DNA from 3 places in the Enterobacter sp. SCRI0065 genome. Region 3 is predicted to be linked to each of the others. Evidence: predicted binding sites of a transcription regulator. Region 3 holds the regulator's gene; each other region holds the start of a gene.
The links. The regulator PurR, encoded in region 3, represses purine synthesis genes. The targets are predictions, from matches to a motif close to CANGCAAACGTTTGCNTG.

Region 1 (5,294 bases), on a different contig from region 3:
GCAGTTTGTCTGGCCGGTATTTGGTGCCGCAGCCGTCGTTGGGATTGCGCTGAGCATTGCCTTGCGTCATATCGCCACGGCGAATCGTCGGTTGGCTGTTGTGCTGGCATTACAAGGCGTAGGCGTTTTTGCTGCCTGGCTCATGCCGGGGATTAGCGGTCTTATTACCGGGGCGTTATTGGTCGGCGGCGGATTTCTCTGCGCCGTTCAGCTCTCGCTGCTTTATGGGCGTGAACTGGCACCTAATCATACCCGTTACATGGCGGGACTGCTTACCACCGGCTACGCGATCGGGCAGCTAGTAGGCCCCGTCACCTCTGCCATATCGACATGGTTCACGCACCGGCTGGAGCCTGCATTAGGTCTGGCGGGTCTTGCACTGTTTATCGGCGGGGCGCTGGTCTGGAATCGTCAGGCTGAAAGGCAATAGCAATTGCAATAATTATCACCGTGAATACTGGATTATGTGCGCCACCTCACGCACAATAAGCGCACACTTTTGCCTCAACGAGGGCAAAAGGCAGCCACACCTGCAGGAGAAAAATAATGCCATCACTCAGTAAAGAAGCCGCTCTCGTCCATGAAGCGCTGGTTGCGCGCGGTCTTGAAACTCCATTGCGTCCGCCAGTGAATGAACTGGACAATGAAACGCGCAAGCGCCTTATTGCCGGACACATGACCGAAATCATGCAGTTGCTGAATCTCGACCTGAGCGATGACAGCCTGATGGAGACGCCGCAACGCATTGCCAAAATGTATGTCGACGAGATTTTCTCCGGCCTGGATTATGCCAATTTCCCGAAAATCACCGTCATCGAAAATAAAATGAAAGTCGATGAGATGGTGACCGTACGTGACATTACGCTGACCAGCACCTGCGAACATCATTTTGTTACCATCGACGGCAAAGCGACCGTCGCGTATATCCCAAAAGATACCGTGATTGGCTTGTCGAAAATCAACCGCATCGTGCAGTTCTTCGCGCAGCGTCCGCAGGTTCAGGAACGTTTGACGCAGCAAATTCTGACCGCGTTGCAAACGCTGCTGGGCACCAACAACGTAGCGGTATCCATTGATGCAGTGCATTATTGCGTGAAGGCGCGCGGCGTTCGCGATGCTACCAGCGCAACCACCACCACGTCGCTGGGTGGTTTGTTTAAATCCAGCCAGAACACCCGCCAGGAATTCCTGCGCGCCGTGCGTCACCACAACTAATCAGAAGGCAGGATCAATGGAGCGTAATGTCACGCTGGATTTTGTTCGTGGCGTGGCCATTCTGGGGATCCTGCTGCTCAATATCAGCGCCTTTGGTTTACCGAAGGCTGCATATCTTAATCCTGCCTGGTATGGCGACATTACCCGCAGCGATGCCTGGACCTGGGCAATCTTAGATCTCTTTGCGCAGGTTAAATTCCTCACCCTCTTTGCACTGCTTTTCGGCGCAGGATTGCAGCTGTTGCTCAAACGCGGCAAACGCTGGATTCAGTGTCGGCTGACGCTGTTGGTTATCCTCGGGTTTATTCACGGACTGTTTTTCTGGGATGGTGACATTCTGCTGGCCTATGGTCTGGTCGGGCTTATCTGCTGGCGGATGATCCGCGATGCGCAAGACGTGAAAAGCCTCTTTAACACGGGCGTTATGCTGTACATCATCGGTATCGGCGTGCTGTTACTGCTGGGGTTGATTTCGGGCGGCTCGACAAATCGCTCGTGGATCCCGGGTGCCGCAAGCCTCCAGTATGAACAATACTGGAAGCTTAAAGGTGGTGTAGAGGCCATCAGCAATCGTTCCGATATGCTCGGTGATAATCTGATTGCTCTGGGCGCTCAGTACGGCTGGCAGCTGGCGGGAATGATGCTGATGGGCGCGGCGCTAATGCGTACCGGCTGGTTGAAAGGGGAGTTTAGCCTCAGGCATTATCGCCGCACAGGGATGATACTGATCGTCCTCGGTATGGCCATCAATCTTCCGGCCATCATTACCCAGTGGATGCTTGGCTGGGACTATCGCTGGTGTGCTTTCTTGTTACAGGCTCCCCGTGAACTCAGCGCCCCGTTTCAAACTATCGGTTACGCTGCGCTTATCTACGGCTTCTGGCCACAGTTATCCCGCTATAAGCTGGTGGGGGCCGTGGCGTGCGTGGGCAGAATGGCGCTCAGCAACTACCTGCTACAAACGCTGATTTGTACGACGCTTTTCTATCGATTAGATCTGTTTATGAAATTCGATCGGCTGCAACTGTTGGCGTTTGTCATTCCGGTCTGGATGTTCAACCTGCTGTTTTCGGTCATCTGGCTGCGTTATTTCCGTCAGGGACCGGTGGAATGGTTATGGCGTCAATTAACCGCGTATGCGTCAGGTCACTCATTGACTAATACATCCAGATAACGATCTGGATCACAATCATTAACAAAACGGATGTAACCGTTTTCATCAGTGTGACCTCCTTCACGTAGTCCCCTCGCTGTCGCTGCCAAAATAGCCTCCTTGCTAAACACAGGGGGTGTCTGTGAGTTGCTGCAATCCTTTGAAGGATGGTGAACATGATCACCATTCGTGACGTAGCCCGCCTCGCGGGTGTATCTGTTGCTACCGTTTCGCGTGTGCTCAATAACAGCGCACTGGTTAGCCCTGACACCCGTGAAACCGTGATGAAAGCGGTGGCGCAGCTTGACTATCGACCCAACGCGAACGCCCAGGCGCTCGCCACGCAGGTCAGCGATACCATTGGCGTAGTGGTGATGGACGTATCAGATGCGTTCTTTGGCGCGCTGGTCAAAGCGGTGGATGTCGTTGCTCAACAGCATCACAAATATGTCCTGATCGGCAACAGCTATCACGAAGCTGAAAAAGAACGTCATGCCATTGAGGTGCTAATACGTCAGCGCTGTAACGCGCTGATTGTTCACTCAAAAGCATTAAGCGATGAAGAACTCGCCGGGTTTATGGACCATATTCCTGGCATGGTGTTGGTTAACCGCGTTGTGCCTGGGTATGCCCATCGCTGTGTGGCATTGGATAACGTCAGCGGTGCAACGATGGCGACGCGTATGCTGCTGAACAACGGTCATCAGCGCGTAGGGTATCTGGCGTCCAGTCATCACATTGAAGATGATGATATGCGGCGCGAAGGTTGGCAAAACGCGCTGAAAGATGCGGGCATCATGCCTATGGACAGCTGGATAGGAACCGGTTCGCCAGATATGCAGGGCGGGGAGGCCGCGATGGTCGAGCTGCTGGGGCGCAATCTGCAGCTCACTGCGGTGTTTGCCTATAACGACAGCATGGCTGCCGGAGCGCTGACGGCGCTCAAAGATAACGGCATTGCGGTGCCACAGCATCTTTCATTGATTGGCTTCGATGATATTCCCATTGCCCGTTACACCGATCCGCAGTTGACCACGGTGCGATATCCCATTGCCTCAATGGCTAAGCTGGCCACTGAGCTGGCGTTACTGGGGGCCGCAGGACAGCTGGATCCGAGTGCAACACACTGTTTTATGCCGACGTTAGTTCGACGCCATTCTGTCGCCCCAAGGCAAATTGTGGCTCCGATCACTAACTGATTACATGGAGTGATGTAACCGTTTTCAATCTGTGAGTAAATTCACAGTATCTTAACAAGGCGCTGACTATGATGTCAGCGTTTTAGGAGCTGAAACGCTATGTAACGGTGATTAATCACTTTCACTATAGCCAAAGTGCCGCAAACGACCAAAAAAACGCATTCTGGAGCGTTACCGAACACGGAAGATAGAATTTTATAAGTGAACTTCGGCGGTCATTATCTTTTTTTTAACATTTGCCCGCCGACCGTTATTCACAACGAGAACTACCCTGCATAAAAAAAACCGGAGATACCATGAATAAGAAGGTTTTGACTCTGTCTGCTGTTATGGCAAGCATGCTTTTTGGCGCAGCAGCGCACGCTGCGGATACCCGTATTGGCGTGACTATCTATAAATACGACGACAACTTTATGTCTGTTGTGCGTAAAGCAATCGAAAAAGATGCTAAATCAGCGCCAGACGTTCAGCTGCTGATGAACGACTCCCAAAACGACCAATCCAAACAGAACGACCAGATCGACGTTCTGCTGGCGAAAGGCGTGAAAGCACTGGCCATCAACCTGGTTGACCCGGCTGCGGCAGGTACTGTTATCGAGAAAGCGCGTGGCCAGAATGTGCCAATCGTATTCTTTAACAAAGAACCTTCACGCAAGGCGCTGGATAGCTACGACAAAGCCTTCTACGTGGGTACTGACTCTAAAGAGTCCGGTATTATTCAGGGCGACCTGATTGCTAAGCATTGGGCTGCGAACCCGAACTGGGATCTGAACAAAGACGGCCAGGTGCAGTTCGTTCTGCTGAAAGGCGAACCGGGCCACCCGGATGCTGAAGCACGTACCGCTTACGTTATCAAAGAGCTGAATGAGAAGGGCCTGAAAACTCAGCAGCTGGCATTAGATACCGCGATGTGGGACACCGCGATGGCGAAAGATAAGATGGACGCATGGCTGTCTGGTCCTAACGCGAACAAAATCGAAGTGGTTATCGCGAACAACGATGCGATGGCGATGGGTGCCGTTGAAGCGCTGAAAGCGCACAACAAATCCTCTATTCCTGTCTTCGGCGTCGATGCACTGCCAGAAGCGCTGTCTCTGGTGAAATCGGGCGCAATGGCCGGTACCGTGCTGAACGATGCCAACAACCAGGCGAAAGCGACCTTCGATCTGGCTAAAAACCTGGCCGACGGTAAAGGTGCTGCTGATGGCACCAACTGGAAAATCGAAAACAAAATCGTTCGCATCCCTTACGTGGGCGTAGACCAGGCAAACCTGTCTGAGTTTATCGGTAAATAAGTTTAGATAGAGCACGTTCCCAATGGGCGCAATTCGTTGCGCCCTTTTACAACGCGATATGCGAGACCGAAAGGTATAATTATGGTCAGCACAAATAGTCAGTCGTCAGGCGAATTCTTGTTGGAAATGAGCAGTATTGACAAGTCTTTCCCCGGCGTTAAGGCTCTCGATAATGTTAATTTAAAAGTTCGTCCTCACTCTATTCATGCGTTGATGGGGGAGAACGGTGCGGGTAAATCGACATTATTAAAATGCCTTTTTGGGATCTATCAAAAAGATACTGGTAGCATTCTATTTCAGGGGAAAGAGATCGACTTCCATTCAGCCAAAGAAGCGCTGGAAAATGGGATTTCGATGGTTCACCAGGAGCTTAACCTGGTACTTCAACGTTCTGTTATGGACAATATGTGGTTGGGTCGTTATCCAACCAAA
Region 2 (5,294 bases), on a different contig from region 3:
CAGACACACGCACGCCAGAAAACGCCAGCTCTGGGTAATCAAGGTCCGCCACGCGGGCCATCCTGCGCTATCGCTTTCCTGTTGGCGGTTTTCGCCCTGCGGCATAATCGACGGGCGCAGCAGCATTCCCAGCAACATCGAGGCAATACCCACGCTTAACAGCGCCAGAATCGCGTGGTAGTCATAAAGGCTGACCAGCTTACCCACCAGCGCCGAGCCAATCACAAAGGCAACCGAGCCCCACAGGCGTACGCGGCCATAGTCCATCGTTATCTGTTTTTGCCACGTATTTGCTAACGCATCCGTCAGCGGCACCAGCGGCGAGAAAAAGAGGTTGAAACCGACCATCACCACCATCAGCCAGGCAAACTGCTGGCTCACCCAGAAGGCCGCCAGAAAGACCAGCGTGAGCAGCGCCAGAATGCGCATGGCCTTGATCAGCAAAGAGGGATCGCTCACGCGCGGGGCAATCAGCAAACTCCCCAGAAAACGCGCCACCAGGCCCGCTCCCAGCAGAATACCGATGGTTTCTGGCGTCAGGCCAATCCCTGCGAGCCAGACGCTCCAGAAAGGCAGAAAAACGCCGTAACTAAAGAAATAGGTAAAATAGCTGAGCGCCAGCCAGCGTGTGGAATGCAAAACCATGAATCCCTCCCGTTTTGGAGGCGCTAGTCTGGCGTTAAAAAGGGGCGGGTGCAAGCTGAGTCGCGCAGAGCAATTACGGGGAATTGGCTATTTATACGTGGAATTGCAGCTCAGCGCGCCGTGAGGACGAAATGTCTAAAGAACAACAAAAAATTAAGGCCGCTTGCGCGGCCTCTATTATTTCTGCATTGCAGAACTAGGCGTAAACCGGGAAACGCGCGCAGATATCCAGCACTTTACCTTTGATACGCTCAATGACCGCTTCGTCATTAATGTTATCAAGAACGTCGCACATCCAGCCAGCCAGCTCTTTCACTTCGGCTTCTTTGAAGCCACGGCGAGTCACCGCTGGAGAACCAATACGGATGCCAGAAGTCACAAACGGGCTTTTCGGATCGTTTGGCACGCTGTTTTTGTTCACGGTGATGTTCGCACGGCCAAGCGCCGCATCTGCTTCTTTACCGGTCAGGTTTTTGTCTACCAGATCCAGCAGGAACAGGTGGTTCTCAGTACCGCCAGAAACCACTTTGTAGCCACGATTCAGGAACACTTCGACCATCGCTTTGGCGTTTTTAGCAACCTGCTGCTGATAAACCTTGAACTCTGGCTCCATGGCTTCTTTCAGCGCCACGGCTTTAGCCGCGATGACGTGCATCAGCGGGCCGCCCTGAGCGCTTGGGAAAACAGCTGAGTTCAGCTTTTTGTACAGCTCTTCACTACCGCCTTTCGCCAGGATCAGGCCGCCGCGCGGACCCGCCAGGGTTTTGTGGGTAGTGGTGGTCACAACGTGTGCATGTGGAACCGGGTTAGGGTAAACGCCTGCGGCAATCAGACCTGCAACGTGTGCCATATCGACGAACAGATATGCACCAATGCTGTCTGCGATTTCACGCATTTTTGCCCAGTCAACCACGCCGGAATAAGCAGAGAAGCCACCGATAATCATCTTCGGTTTGTGTTCCTGCGCCTGCTTGGCCATGTCTTCGTAGTCAATTTTACCGGCTTCGTCGATGCCATAAGGAACGATGTTGTACAGTTTGCCGGAGAAGTTAACCGGAGAACCGTGAGTCAGGTGACCACCTTGTGCCAGGTTCATACCCAGAACGGTATCGCCCGGTTGCAGCAGTGCGGTGTAGACCGCGAAGTTAGCCTGAGAGCCAGAGTGCGGCTGCACGTTTGCGTAGTCAGCGCCAAACAGTTCTTTTGCACGATCAATCGCCAGTTGTTCAACGATATCAACGTACTCGCAACCGCCGTAATAGCGTTTGCCCGGATAACCTTCAGCATATTTGTTGGTCAGCTGAGAACCCTGCGCCTGCATGACGCGCGGGCTGGTGTAGTTCTCGGAGGCGATCAGTTCAATGTGCTCTTCCTGACGTACTTTTTCCTGCTCCATAGCCTGCCACAGTTCGGCATCATAATCGGCAATGTTCATTTCACGCTTTAACATCCGCATCTCCTGACTCAGCTAACGATAAATTTTTGGCTTAAAAAGCCGGTCCTGTTGGACAACGGGCAACAGTATAACCGAATCGTTCTGTGATAACAGGTCTTGACAAACGATTTTACGCAAACGATTACCTCCACGCCACGCAAGGGTTTGTAGAATAAAGGCCTGGTGAATTTCAACGGATTTCTTTTCAGGTTTGTGATGCATATTTTTCACGTTGCAAAGAACCATTTACAACGCAGGGTTATTTTTTATAAGATGCATTTAAAATGAAACTTATAAATGACATTGAAGGAAGTTGCTATGTTAGACGCTCAAACCATCGCTACCGTTAAGGCTACTATTCCGCTGCTAGTGGAAACCGGTCCTAAACTCACCGCGCATTTTTACGATCGTATGTTCGCGCACAATCCTGAGCTCAAAGAAATTTTCAACATGAGCAACCAGCGCAACGGCGATCAACGTGAAGCGTTGTTTAACGCTATCGCGGCTTATGCCAGCAACCTCGAAAACCTGGCGGTTCTGCTGCCCGCGGTCGAAAAAATTGCGCAGAAGCACACCAGCTTCCAGATCAAACCTGAGCAGTACAACATTGTTGGTGAGCACCTGCTGGCGACGCTGGACGAATTGTATAACCCAGGCCAGGAAGTGCTGGATGCGTGGGGTAAAGCTTACGGCGTGCTGGCAAACGTGTTTATCAACCGTGAAGCACAAATTTACAGCGAACATGCAGAAAAGAGCGGCGGCTGGGAAGGCACTCGCGCCTTCCGCATCGTTGAGAAAACCCCGCGCAGCGCGCTGATTACCAGTTTTGAATTTGAACCTGTAGATGGTCTGCCTGTTGCTGATTATCAGCCAGGCCAATATTTGGGCGTATGGTTGAAGCCGAAAGGGTTCCCGCATCAGGAAATCCGTCAGTATTCCCTGACCCGCAAACCGAACGGGAAAGGCTATCGCATCGCGGTGAAACGCGAAGACGGCGGACAGGTTTCAACCTGGCTGCATCATCACGCTAACGTGGGCGACGTGGTTCATCTGGCATCGCCTGCTGGTGATTTCTTCATGGCCGTCGAAACCAACACGCCAGTGACTCTTATTTCAGCGGGCGTTGGCCAGACGCCCATGCTGGCGATGCTGGACACGCTTGCCAAAACCAACCATAGCGCACAGGTGAACTGGTTCCATGCAGCGGAAAATGGCGATGTGCATGCCTTCGCAGATGAAGTAAAAGCCCTGGCAACCACTCTGCCACACTTTGCTGCCCACACCTGGTATCGCCTGCCGACGGATGCCGATCGCGCAGCGCCACGTTTTGACAGCGAAGGTTTGATTGATTTACGTCAGCACGAAGGTCTGTTCAGCGCACCGGAGATGCAATTCTACGTATGTGGTCCGGTGGCATTTATGCAGTTTGCCGCGAAGCAGCTGGTTGAGCTGGGCGTGAACAAAGACAACATTCATTACGAATGTTTCGGCCCGCATAAGGTGTTGTAATGAGATGTCCCCTCCCGGACGGGAGGGGAATTATGTGGATTAGATTGCCGCGTCGTCTTCTTCACCCGTACGAATACGAATGACGCGAGCCACATCAAAGACGAAGATTTTGCCGTCGCCAATTTTACCGGTCTGCGCGGTACGGATAATGGTATCCACGCAGGTATCCACGATATCGTCGGTCACCACAATTTCGATTTTCACTTTCGGCAGGAAGTCCACCATGTACTCTGCGCCACGGTACAATTCGGTGTGGCCCTTTTGACGACCAAAGCCTTTCACTTCCGTTACCGTCATCCCCGTGATGCCGACTTCCGCCAGCGCTTCACGTACATCATCCAGTTTGAAAGGTTTAATAATCGCATCAATTTTTTTCATGGTGGGTCCTTAAACGCTTGCCTGTTTGCAGCCTCGTAATCGATTGCTCACAGTATCATATTGAATCGGTTTTTGCGGTATTACTCTTTAAAATCGTTGGCTTCCAGCTCGTGGCGCGACAGCAGTTTATAAAACTCGGTACGGTTGCGTCCGGCCATGCGCGCAGCGTGCGTCACGTTGCCCTTGGTTATCTGCAATAACTTACGCAAATAGTTTAGTTCGAACTGATTGCGTGCCTCAACAAACGTCGGCAGCGCGGTATTTTCCCCTTCCAGGGCTTGTTCTACGAGCGCGTCGCCAATGACCGGCGATGAAGTCAGCGCCACGCACTGTTCAATCACGTTCACCAGCTGGCGTACGTTACCCGGCCAGGCGGCTGTCATCAGGCGTTTCATCGCATCGGTAGAAAACGCGCGAACAAAAGGTTTGTGCCGTTCAGCCGACTGACGCAGCAGATGGTTTGCCAGCAGGGGAATATCTTCTGCTCGTTCCGCTAGTGCAGGAATTTTTAGGTTCACCACGTTCAGGCGGTAATAGAGATCTTCTCGAAACTCTTTGCGCTCCATCGCCTTGGGCAAATCACGGTGCGTCGCGGAGATAATACGCACGTTAATATTGATATCCCGATTGCTGCCCAGCGGGCGGACTTTTCGCTCCTGCAAGACGCGCAGCAGTTTGACCTGCAAAGGGATGGGCATATCGCCAATCTCATCGAGAAACAGCGTGCCGCCTTCCGCAGCCTGGAATAGCCCTTCCCTGCTGCTTACCGCGCCGGTAAATGCGCCGCGCGCGTGGCCAAAGAGTTCGGACTCCAGAAGTTGTTCCGGCAGCGCCCCGCAGTTAATGGCAATAAACGCATTTTTGCTGCGCGGACTGGCATTGTGAATCGCCTGGGCGAAGATCTCTTTACCGGTTCCGCTCTGGCCGTTAATCAGCAGGCTGACGTCCGATTGCGCTACCATCCGCGCCTGTTCGAGCAGGCGCAGCATAATCGGACTACGGGTAACGATCGATTCACGCCATTTTTCATCCACGGACGGTGCCGAGTGCTCAAGTGCGTCATCGATGGCTTTGTACAGCGCATCTTTATCTACCGGCTTGGTCAGGAAGCTGAATACCCCTTGTTGGGTAGCGGCGACTGCATCAGGAATAGAACCGTGCGCCGTCAAAATAATCACTGGCATGCCTGGCTGGAGCTTCTGGATTTCAACAAACAGCTGCATGCCGTCCATTTCGTCCATGCGCAGGTCGCTTATCACCAGATCGACTTTTTCGCGCCCCAGCGCTTTTAACCCCTCCTGCCCGCTTTCGGCGGTGACGACGCTAT
Region 3 (5,294 bases):
ACGCAGGGTCGCGGCACTGCCGATCACGTTGGCGTTTATGTCGGCAACGGAAAATTCATCCAGTCCCCGCGTAGTGGACAAGATATCCAGATTACCTCTCTCAGCGAAGATTACTGGGTTCGCCATTACGTTGGTGCCCGCCGCGTGATGACCCCTAAAACCATTCGCTAATCCCTGCCCTGCCGCACTGTCGGCAGGGTAAGTTCCTCTTTTGCATGCCCTTTCAATTTGCTACTCTACCCTTGCATTTTATATGGTTATTAATGCGCCAAATATAATAAGGAGAGAAGCAATGTCGTTCGAATTACCTGCATTACCGTATGCAAAAGACGCCCTGGCCCCGCACATTTCGGCGGAGACCCTGGAATACCATTACGGCAAACATCATCAGACGTATGTCACTAATCTAAACAACCTGATCAAAGACACCGATTTCCAGGGCAAAACGCTGGAAGAGATCGTACGTACTTCAGAGGCGGGCATTTTTAATAACGCCGCTCAGGTGTGGAACCATACGTTTTACTGGCACTGCCTGGCACCAAATGCCGGTGGCGAACCCACTGGCGAACTGGCGACAGCCATTAACGCAGCATTTGGCAGCTTTGCTGATTTTAAAGCGAAGTTTACCGACGCGGCGATTAAGAACTTTGGTTCTGGCTGGACGTGGCTGGTGAAAGAAGCTGATGGCAAACTGGCTATCGTTTCGACTTCAAACGCGGGCACCCCGCTCACCACCACTGCTACACCGCTGATGACCGTTGATGTGTGGGAACACGCTTATTACATCGACTACCGTAACGCACGCCCTAACTACCTTGAGCACTTCTGGGCTCTGGTAAACTGGGAATTTGTGGCGAAAAACTTCGCGGCATAAAAAGACACGCAGAAGGTTAACCCTTCTGCGTTTTTTAATCACTCCGTCGCACAGGCTGGTTCCGGCTGTTTACGACCGGACAGTACAACCAACAGTAAACCGAGTGCGGCGATAATCGCCCCCATCACCGGCACAAAGCTATACCCCAGCCCGCCAGAAATCACGGCGCCACCCGCCGCTGCACCCAAAGCATTACCCAGGTTAAACGCCCCAATATTGACTGAGGAAGAAAGCCCCGGCGCTTCGTGTGCTACGCGCATCACGCGCATCTGTAATGGCGGGACAACGGCAAACGTCGCAGCGCCCCATATGACCATCGCAATCGCAGCACCAAACTCATTTCGCGCCAGCCAAGGAATGGCGATCATGATGACGATAAGCAAGGTCAGAAAACCTTTCAGCGTACCGCTAACAGAACGGTCTGCCAGCTTGCCACCCAAATAGTTGCCAATTGAAAAACCGACGCCAATCAGCACCAGCATTCCCGTGACAAAGGCCGGCGTCGCATGCGTAATGTCATGCAGAACAGGCGAGATGTAGGTGTACAGAGTGAACATGGCGCCCGCACCCAGTACCGTGGTCAGCAACGCGGACAACACCTGAGGACGAAGCAAAACCGACAGCTCTTTACGCACGTCAGGACGCTCACCGGCTCCTCCTTTAGGCAGAGAGAAGAACAGTGCCACCATCGCCACCACGCCCAGCAGGGCTGTCGCCATGAAAGACATTCGCCAGCCAATGGTCTCACCCATCCATGTTGCTGCCGGCACGCCACCAATATTCGCGATCGTCAGGCCCATAAACATGGTTGCGACCGCACTGGCCTGCTTATGTTTAGGCACCACGCTTGCGGCCACGACCGAACCCAGACCAAAGAATGCACCATGGTTCAGGCTGGTCAAAATGCGCGACAGCATCAGCGTGGTGTAGTCCGGTGAGAGCGCAGAGAGCACATTTCCCAGCGTGAAAATAGCCATCAAGAAGATCAGCGCGTTGCGACGCCCACGATGCGAAAGCAGCAGCGTCATCAATGGCGCACCAATCATTACGCCAATGGCATAAGCGCTGATAAGCATACCCGCGGCAGGAATAGAAACATCCACACCTTTGGCAATTACCGGCAGCAGTCCCATAGGGGAAAATTCAGTGGTGCCGATGCCAAAAGCGCCAATCGCCAGGGACAACAGAGGAAAGTTGATTTTCATTCATTAACTCCGGATGCCGTGTCTTTACGCGACACAGAACAAATATGCCGAAAGCATGACATCAATCACAAAAAATAAGAAGTTAACAAAATAGCAAAAGATTATTGCAGAGGGAGTAACAATGGCGGGGAGAAAGCGAGGGAGAACGCTCTCCCCCGTTTGAATCAGTGCAGTATTGCCGTAAAGCTTGCCGCAACAATCAAAGCCAGCACGATGAAAGTGGTGGTTAGCGAAAACTTAAGATCGGTATTCATCAATTTTTCTCCTTTTAATCCCCACATGAAAAGTGAGCTTGCTCATTTTTACACAGTTTATCCCAAAAATCTTCCTGGATTTAGACTGATAAGTGTTTTTACGCTTCCCCTTTTCATCAAGATAAGACAAAATTCCACGCTAAATTTATAAGCGTACCGGCCACTGACCCCCTCCTGACGTCCTGTGTCGTTTTCCCGGCGTATCGCAATTCACTTTGCGAGATAAGGGTGAGAGAAGGCAAACGTTTACCTCTCAATTTTTCAGGAGCTTAGGATATGGTCTGGAGTGACAGCTAATGGCAACGATTAAAGATGTAGCGAAACGCGCAAACGTTTCCACTACAACCGTATCACATGTAATTAACAAAACTCGTTTTGTAGCAGAAGAGACGCGCAACGCCGTTTGGGCAGCGATTAAAGAGCTGCACTACTCTCCTAGCGCCGTGGCGCGCAGCCTTAAGGTCAACCACACCAAATCAATTGGTTTGCTGGCGACCAGTAGCGAAGCGGCCTATTTTGCCGAGATAATCGAAGCAGTAGAGAAAAACTGCTTCCAGAAGGGCTATACCTTGATTCTGGGTAATGCCTGGAATAGTCAGGAAAAACAACGGGCTTACTTGTCCATGATGGCGCAAAAACGCGTAGACGGTTTGCTGGTTATGTGTTCCGAATATCCTGAATCCGTACTCTCGATGCTCGAAGAGTACCGTCATATCCCGATGGTCGTCATGGACTGGGGTGATACGCGCGCTGATTTCACCGATTCCGTCAACGACAACGCTTTTGAAGGCGGATATATGGCGGGTCGCTACCTGATTGAACGCGGCCATCGCGAAATCGGCGTTATTCCGGGTCCGCTTGAGCGCAACACCGGTGCCGGTCGTCTGGCGGGCTTCATGAAGGCGATGGAAGAAGCATTGATCGCCGTTCCAGAAAACTGGATCGTTCAGGGCGATTTTGAACCAGAATCGGGTTATCGCGCCATGCAGCAAATCGTCTCCCAACCGCATCGCCCTACTGCCGTATTCTGCGGCGGCGATATCATGGCGATGGGTGCGCTTTGCGCCGCTGACGAGCTGGGACTGCGTGTGCCGCAGGATATTTCAGTGATCGGGTATGATAACGTGCGCAACGCTCGTTTCTTTACCCCGGCGTTGACCACCATTCATCAGCCAAAAGATTCGCTGGGTGAAACGGCGTTCAATATGTTGATGGACAGAATCGTCAGCAAACGCGAAGAGTCGCAGTCCATCGAAGTGCATCCGCGCCTGATTGAACGCCGCTCGGTCGCCGATGGTCCATTCCGCGACTACCGCCGCTAATCTTTTCTGCGGGGCCGGTTATTCCGGCTCCCGCAGCCATTCCTTGTTTAGCGTTTCACTATCCCCCAGATAATCCAGCAGCCAGGCGAGCGCAGGCGACATGTCGTTTTGCTGCCAGGTCAGGCAACACGCCGCATCCGGGAAGGGGTTCTCCAGCGTCAACGCCACCCATTGTCCGTTGTCTATTCGCGGTTGGGCAAAATGTACAGGCACCATACCCACGCACAATCCCGCTGAGAGGCAGGTTGCCGATGACTCCCAGTCAGGCGCAACGACGCGTCGCTGATTGTCCAGCAGCCAGGTGATACGCTTTGGCAGTGAGCGGGAGGTATCCTCAAGCACCAGCGAAGGCCAGTTGCGCAACGTATCGTCGCTCAATGGCCCAGCCATCGTGGCCAAAGGATGGTGGCTCGCCACTACGCAGGTCCAGCTCAACGTGCCCATATCGCGAAACGTATAACGTCCCCCGACGGGGATGGCCTGGGTCGCCCCGATGGCCATTTCGACTCGCCCATCCGATAGCGCATCCCACACCCCGTTAAAAACTTCCTGGGAAACACGCAGCTCCACGTCTGAGAAATGCCGATAGAAATCGACAATCATCTGTCGGGTACGTTCAGGCTTAACAATATTATCCACAGCAATAGAAAGATGCCCGCGCCAGCCGTTGGCAATCTGCTGGCACTGCTCACGGGTGATCATCATTTTTTTGATAACAGATCGGCCTTCCTTTAAAAACCATGCCCCGGCAGGCGTCAGAACGACATCGCGATGACGTCGTTCAAACAGTGTCACCGCCAGCCATTCCTCAAGCTGGCGCACGGTATAACTGATCGCTGACGGGACGCGATGCAACTCCTGCGCCGCACTGCTAAAGCTGCCGTTACGCGCGACGGCATCGACCACTTCAAGGGAATATTCAGACCACATTTTCTGCCTACAAATATTTTGAATGCACCAGACAAATATTAGCGTTTCACAAGGGGGATTGCACTCCCTACACTCTGCGCCAAAGAACACCTGCCCTGATTAGGAAAAAAATAATGCAACCTGGAAAAGGATTTATGGTCTGGCTCGCTGGCTTAAGCGTGCTGGGCTTTTTAGCGACCGATATGTACCTCCCCGCCTTCGCAGCGATGCAGGCAGATTTACAGACGCCTGCCGCTGCCATTAGTGCCAGCCTGAGCTTGTTCCTGGCAGGCTTTGCGTTTGCCCAACTTCTGTGGGGGCCGCTCTCCGATCGCTATGGCCGAAAGCCAATTTTGCTGCTGGGTCTGACCATTTTTGCCCTGAGCAGTTTAGGCATGTTGTGGGTCCGTGACGCAACCTGGCTGCTGGTGCTGCGCTTCATTCAGGCCTTTGGCGTATGCGCAGCCGCAGTGACCTGGCAGGCGCTGGTAACCGATTACTATCCGGCTTCGCGCGTGAACCGAATCTTTGCCACCATCATGCCGCTGGTTGGCCTTTCACCCGCCCTTGCGCCGCTGCTGGGCAGCTGGATCCTGGTCCACTTTGACTGGCAGGCGATCTTCGCCACGCTGTTTATTATTACCCTGATCTTGATGATTCCGGCGTTCTCGCTAAAACCGGCTCAGCCGAAAGTCGCCGACCCCGAGGAATCGCGCGTCACCTTTATGTC

Region 1: galS (HTH-type transcriptional regulator GalS) is a predicted target of PurR. The motif match lies at 2,419-2,436, and genes of this name have one in related genera.
Region 2: glyA (serine hydroxymethyltransferase) is a predicted target of PurR. The motif match lies at 2,212-2,229, and genes of this name have one in related genera.

Annotation. Positions count from the first base shown of each region.
Region 1 covers NZ_JCBAJB010000002.1:380,652-385,945, forward strand. Annotated here, with positions in the region: gene AC6EMZ_RS07640 (YbfB/YjiJ family MFS transporter) at 1-430, shown strand, start outside; gene folE (GTP cyclohydrolase I FolE) at 547-1,215, shown strand; gene yeiB (DUF418 domain-containing protein YeiB) at 1,232-2,389, shown strand; gene galS (HTH-type transcriptional regulator GalS) at 2,545-3,567, shown strand; gene mglB (galactose/glucose ABC transporter substrate-binding protein MglB) at 3,864-4,862, shown strand; gene mglA (galactose/methyl galactoside ABC transporter ATP-binding protein MglA) at 4,944-5,294, shown strand, end outside.
Region 2 covers NZ_JCBAJB010000002.1:36,791-42,084, reverse strand. Annotated here, with positions in the region: gene AC6EMZ_RS06025 (3-phenylpropionate MFS transporter) at 1-645, opposite strand, end outside; gene glyA (serine hydroxymethyltransferase) at 842-2,095, opposite strand; gene hmpA (NO-inducible flavohemoprotein) at 2,399-3,589, shown strand; gene glnB (nitrogen regulatory protein P-II) at 3,629-3,967, opposite strand; gene glrR (two-component system response regulator GlrR) at 4,048-5,294, opposite strand, start outside.
Region 3 covers NZ_JCBAJB010000001.1:1,095,033-1,100,326, reverse strand. Annotated here, with positions in the region: gene AC6EMZ_RS05380 (C40 family peptidase) at 1-171, shown strand, start outside; gene sodB (superoxide dismutase [Fe]) at 293-874, shown strand; gene AC6EMZ_RS05370 (MFS transporter) at 913-2,079, opposite strand; gene cydH (cytochrome bd-I oxidase subunit CydH) at 2,244-2,333, opposite strand; gene purR (HTH-type transcriptional repressor PurR) at 2,630-3,655, shown strand; gene punR (DNA-binding transcriptional activator PunR) at 3,674-4,585, opposite strand; gene punC (purine nucleoside transporter PunC) at 4,699-5,294, shown strand, end outside.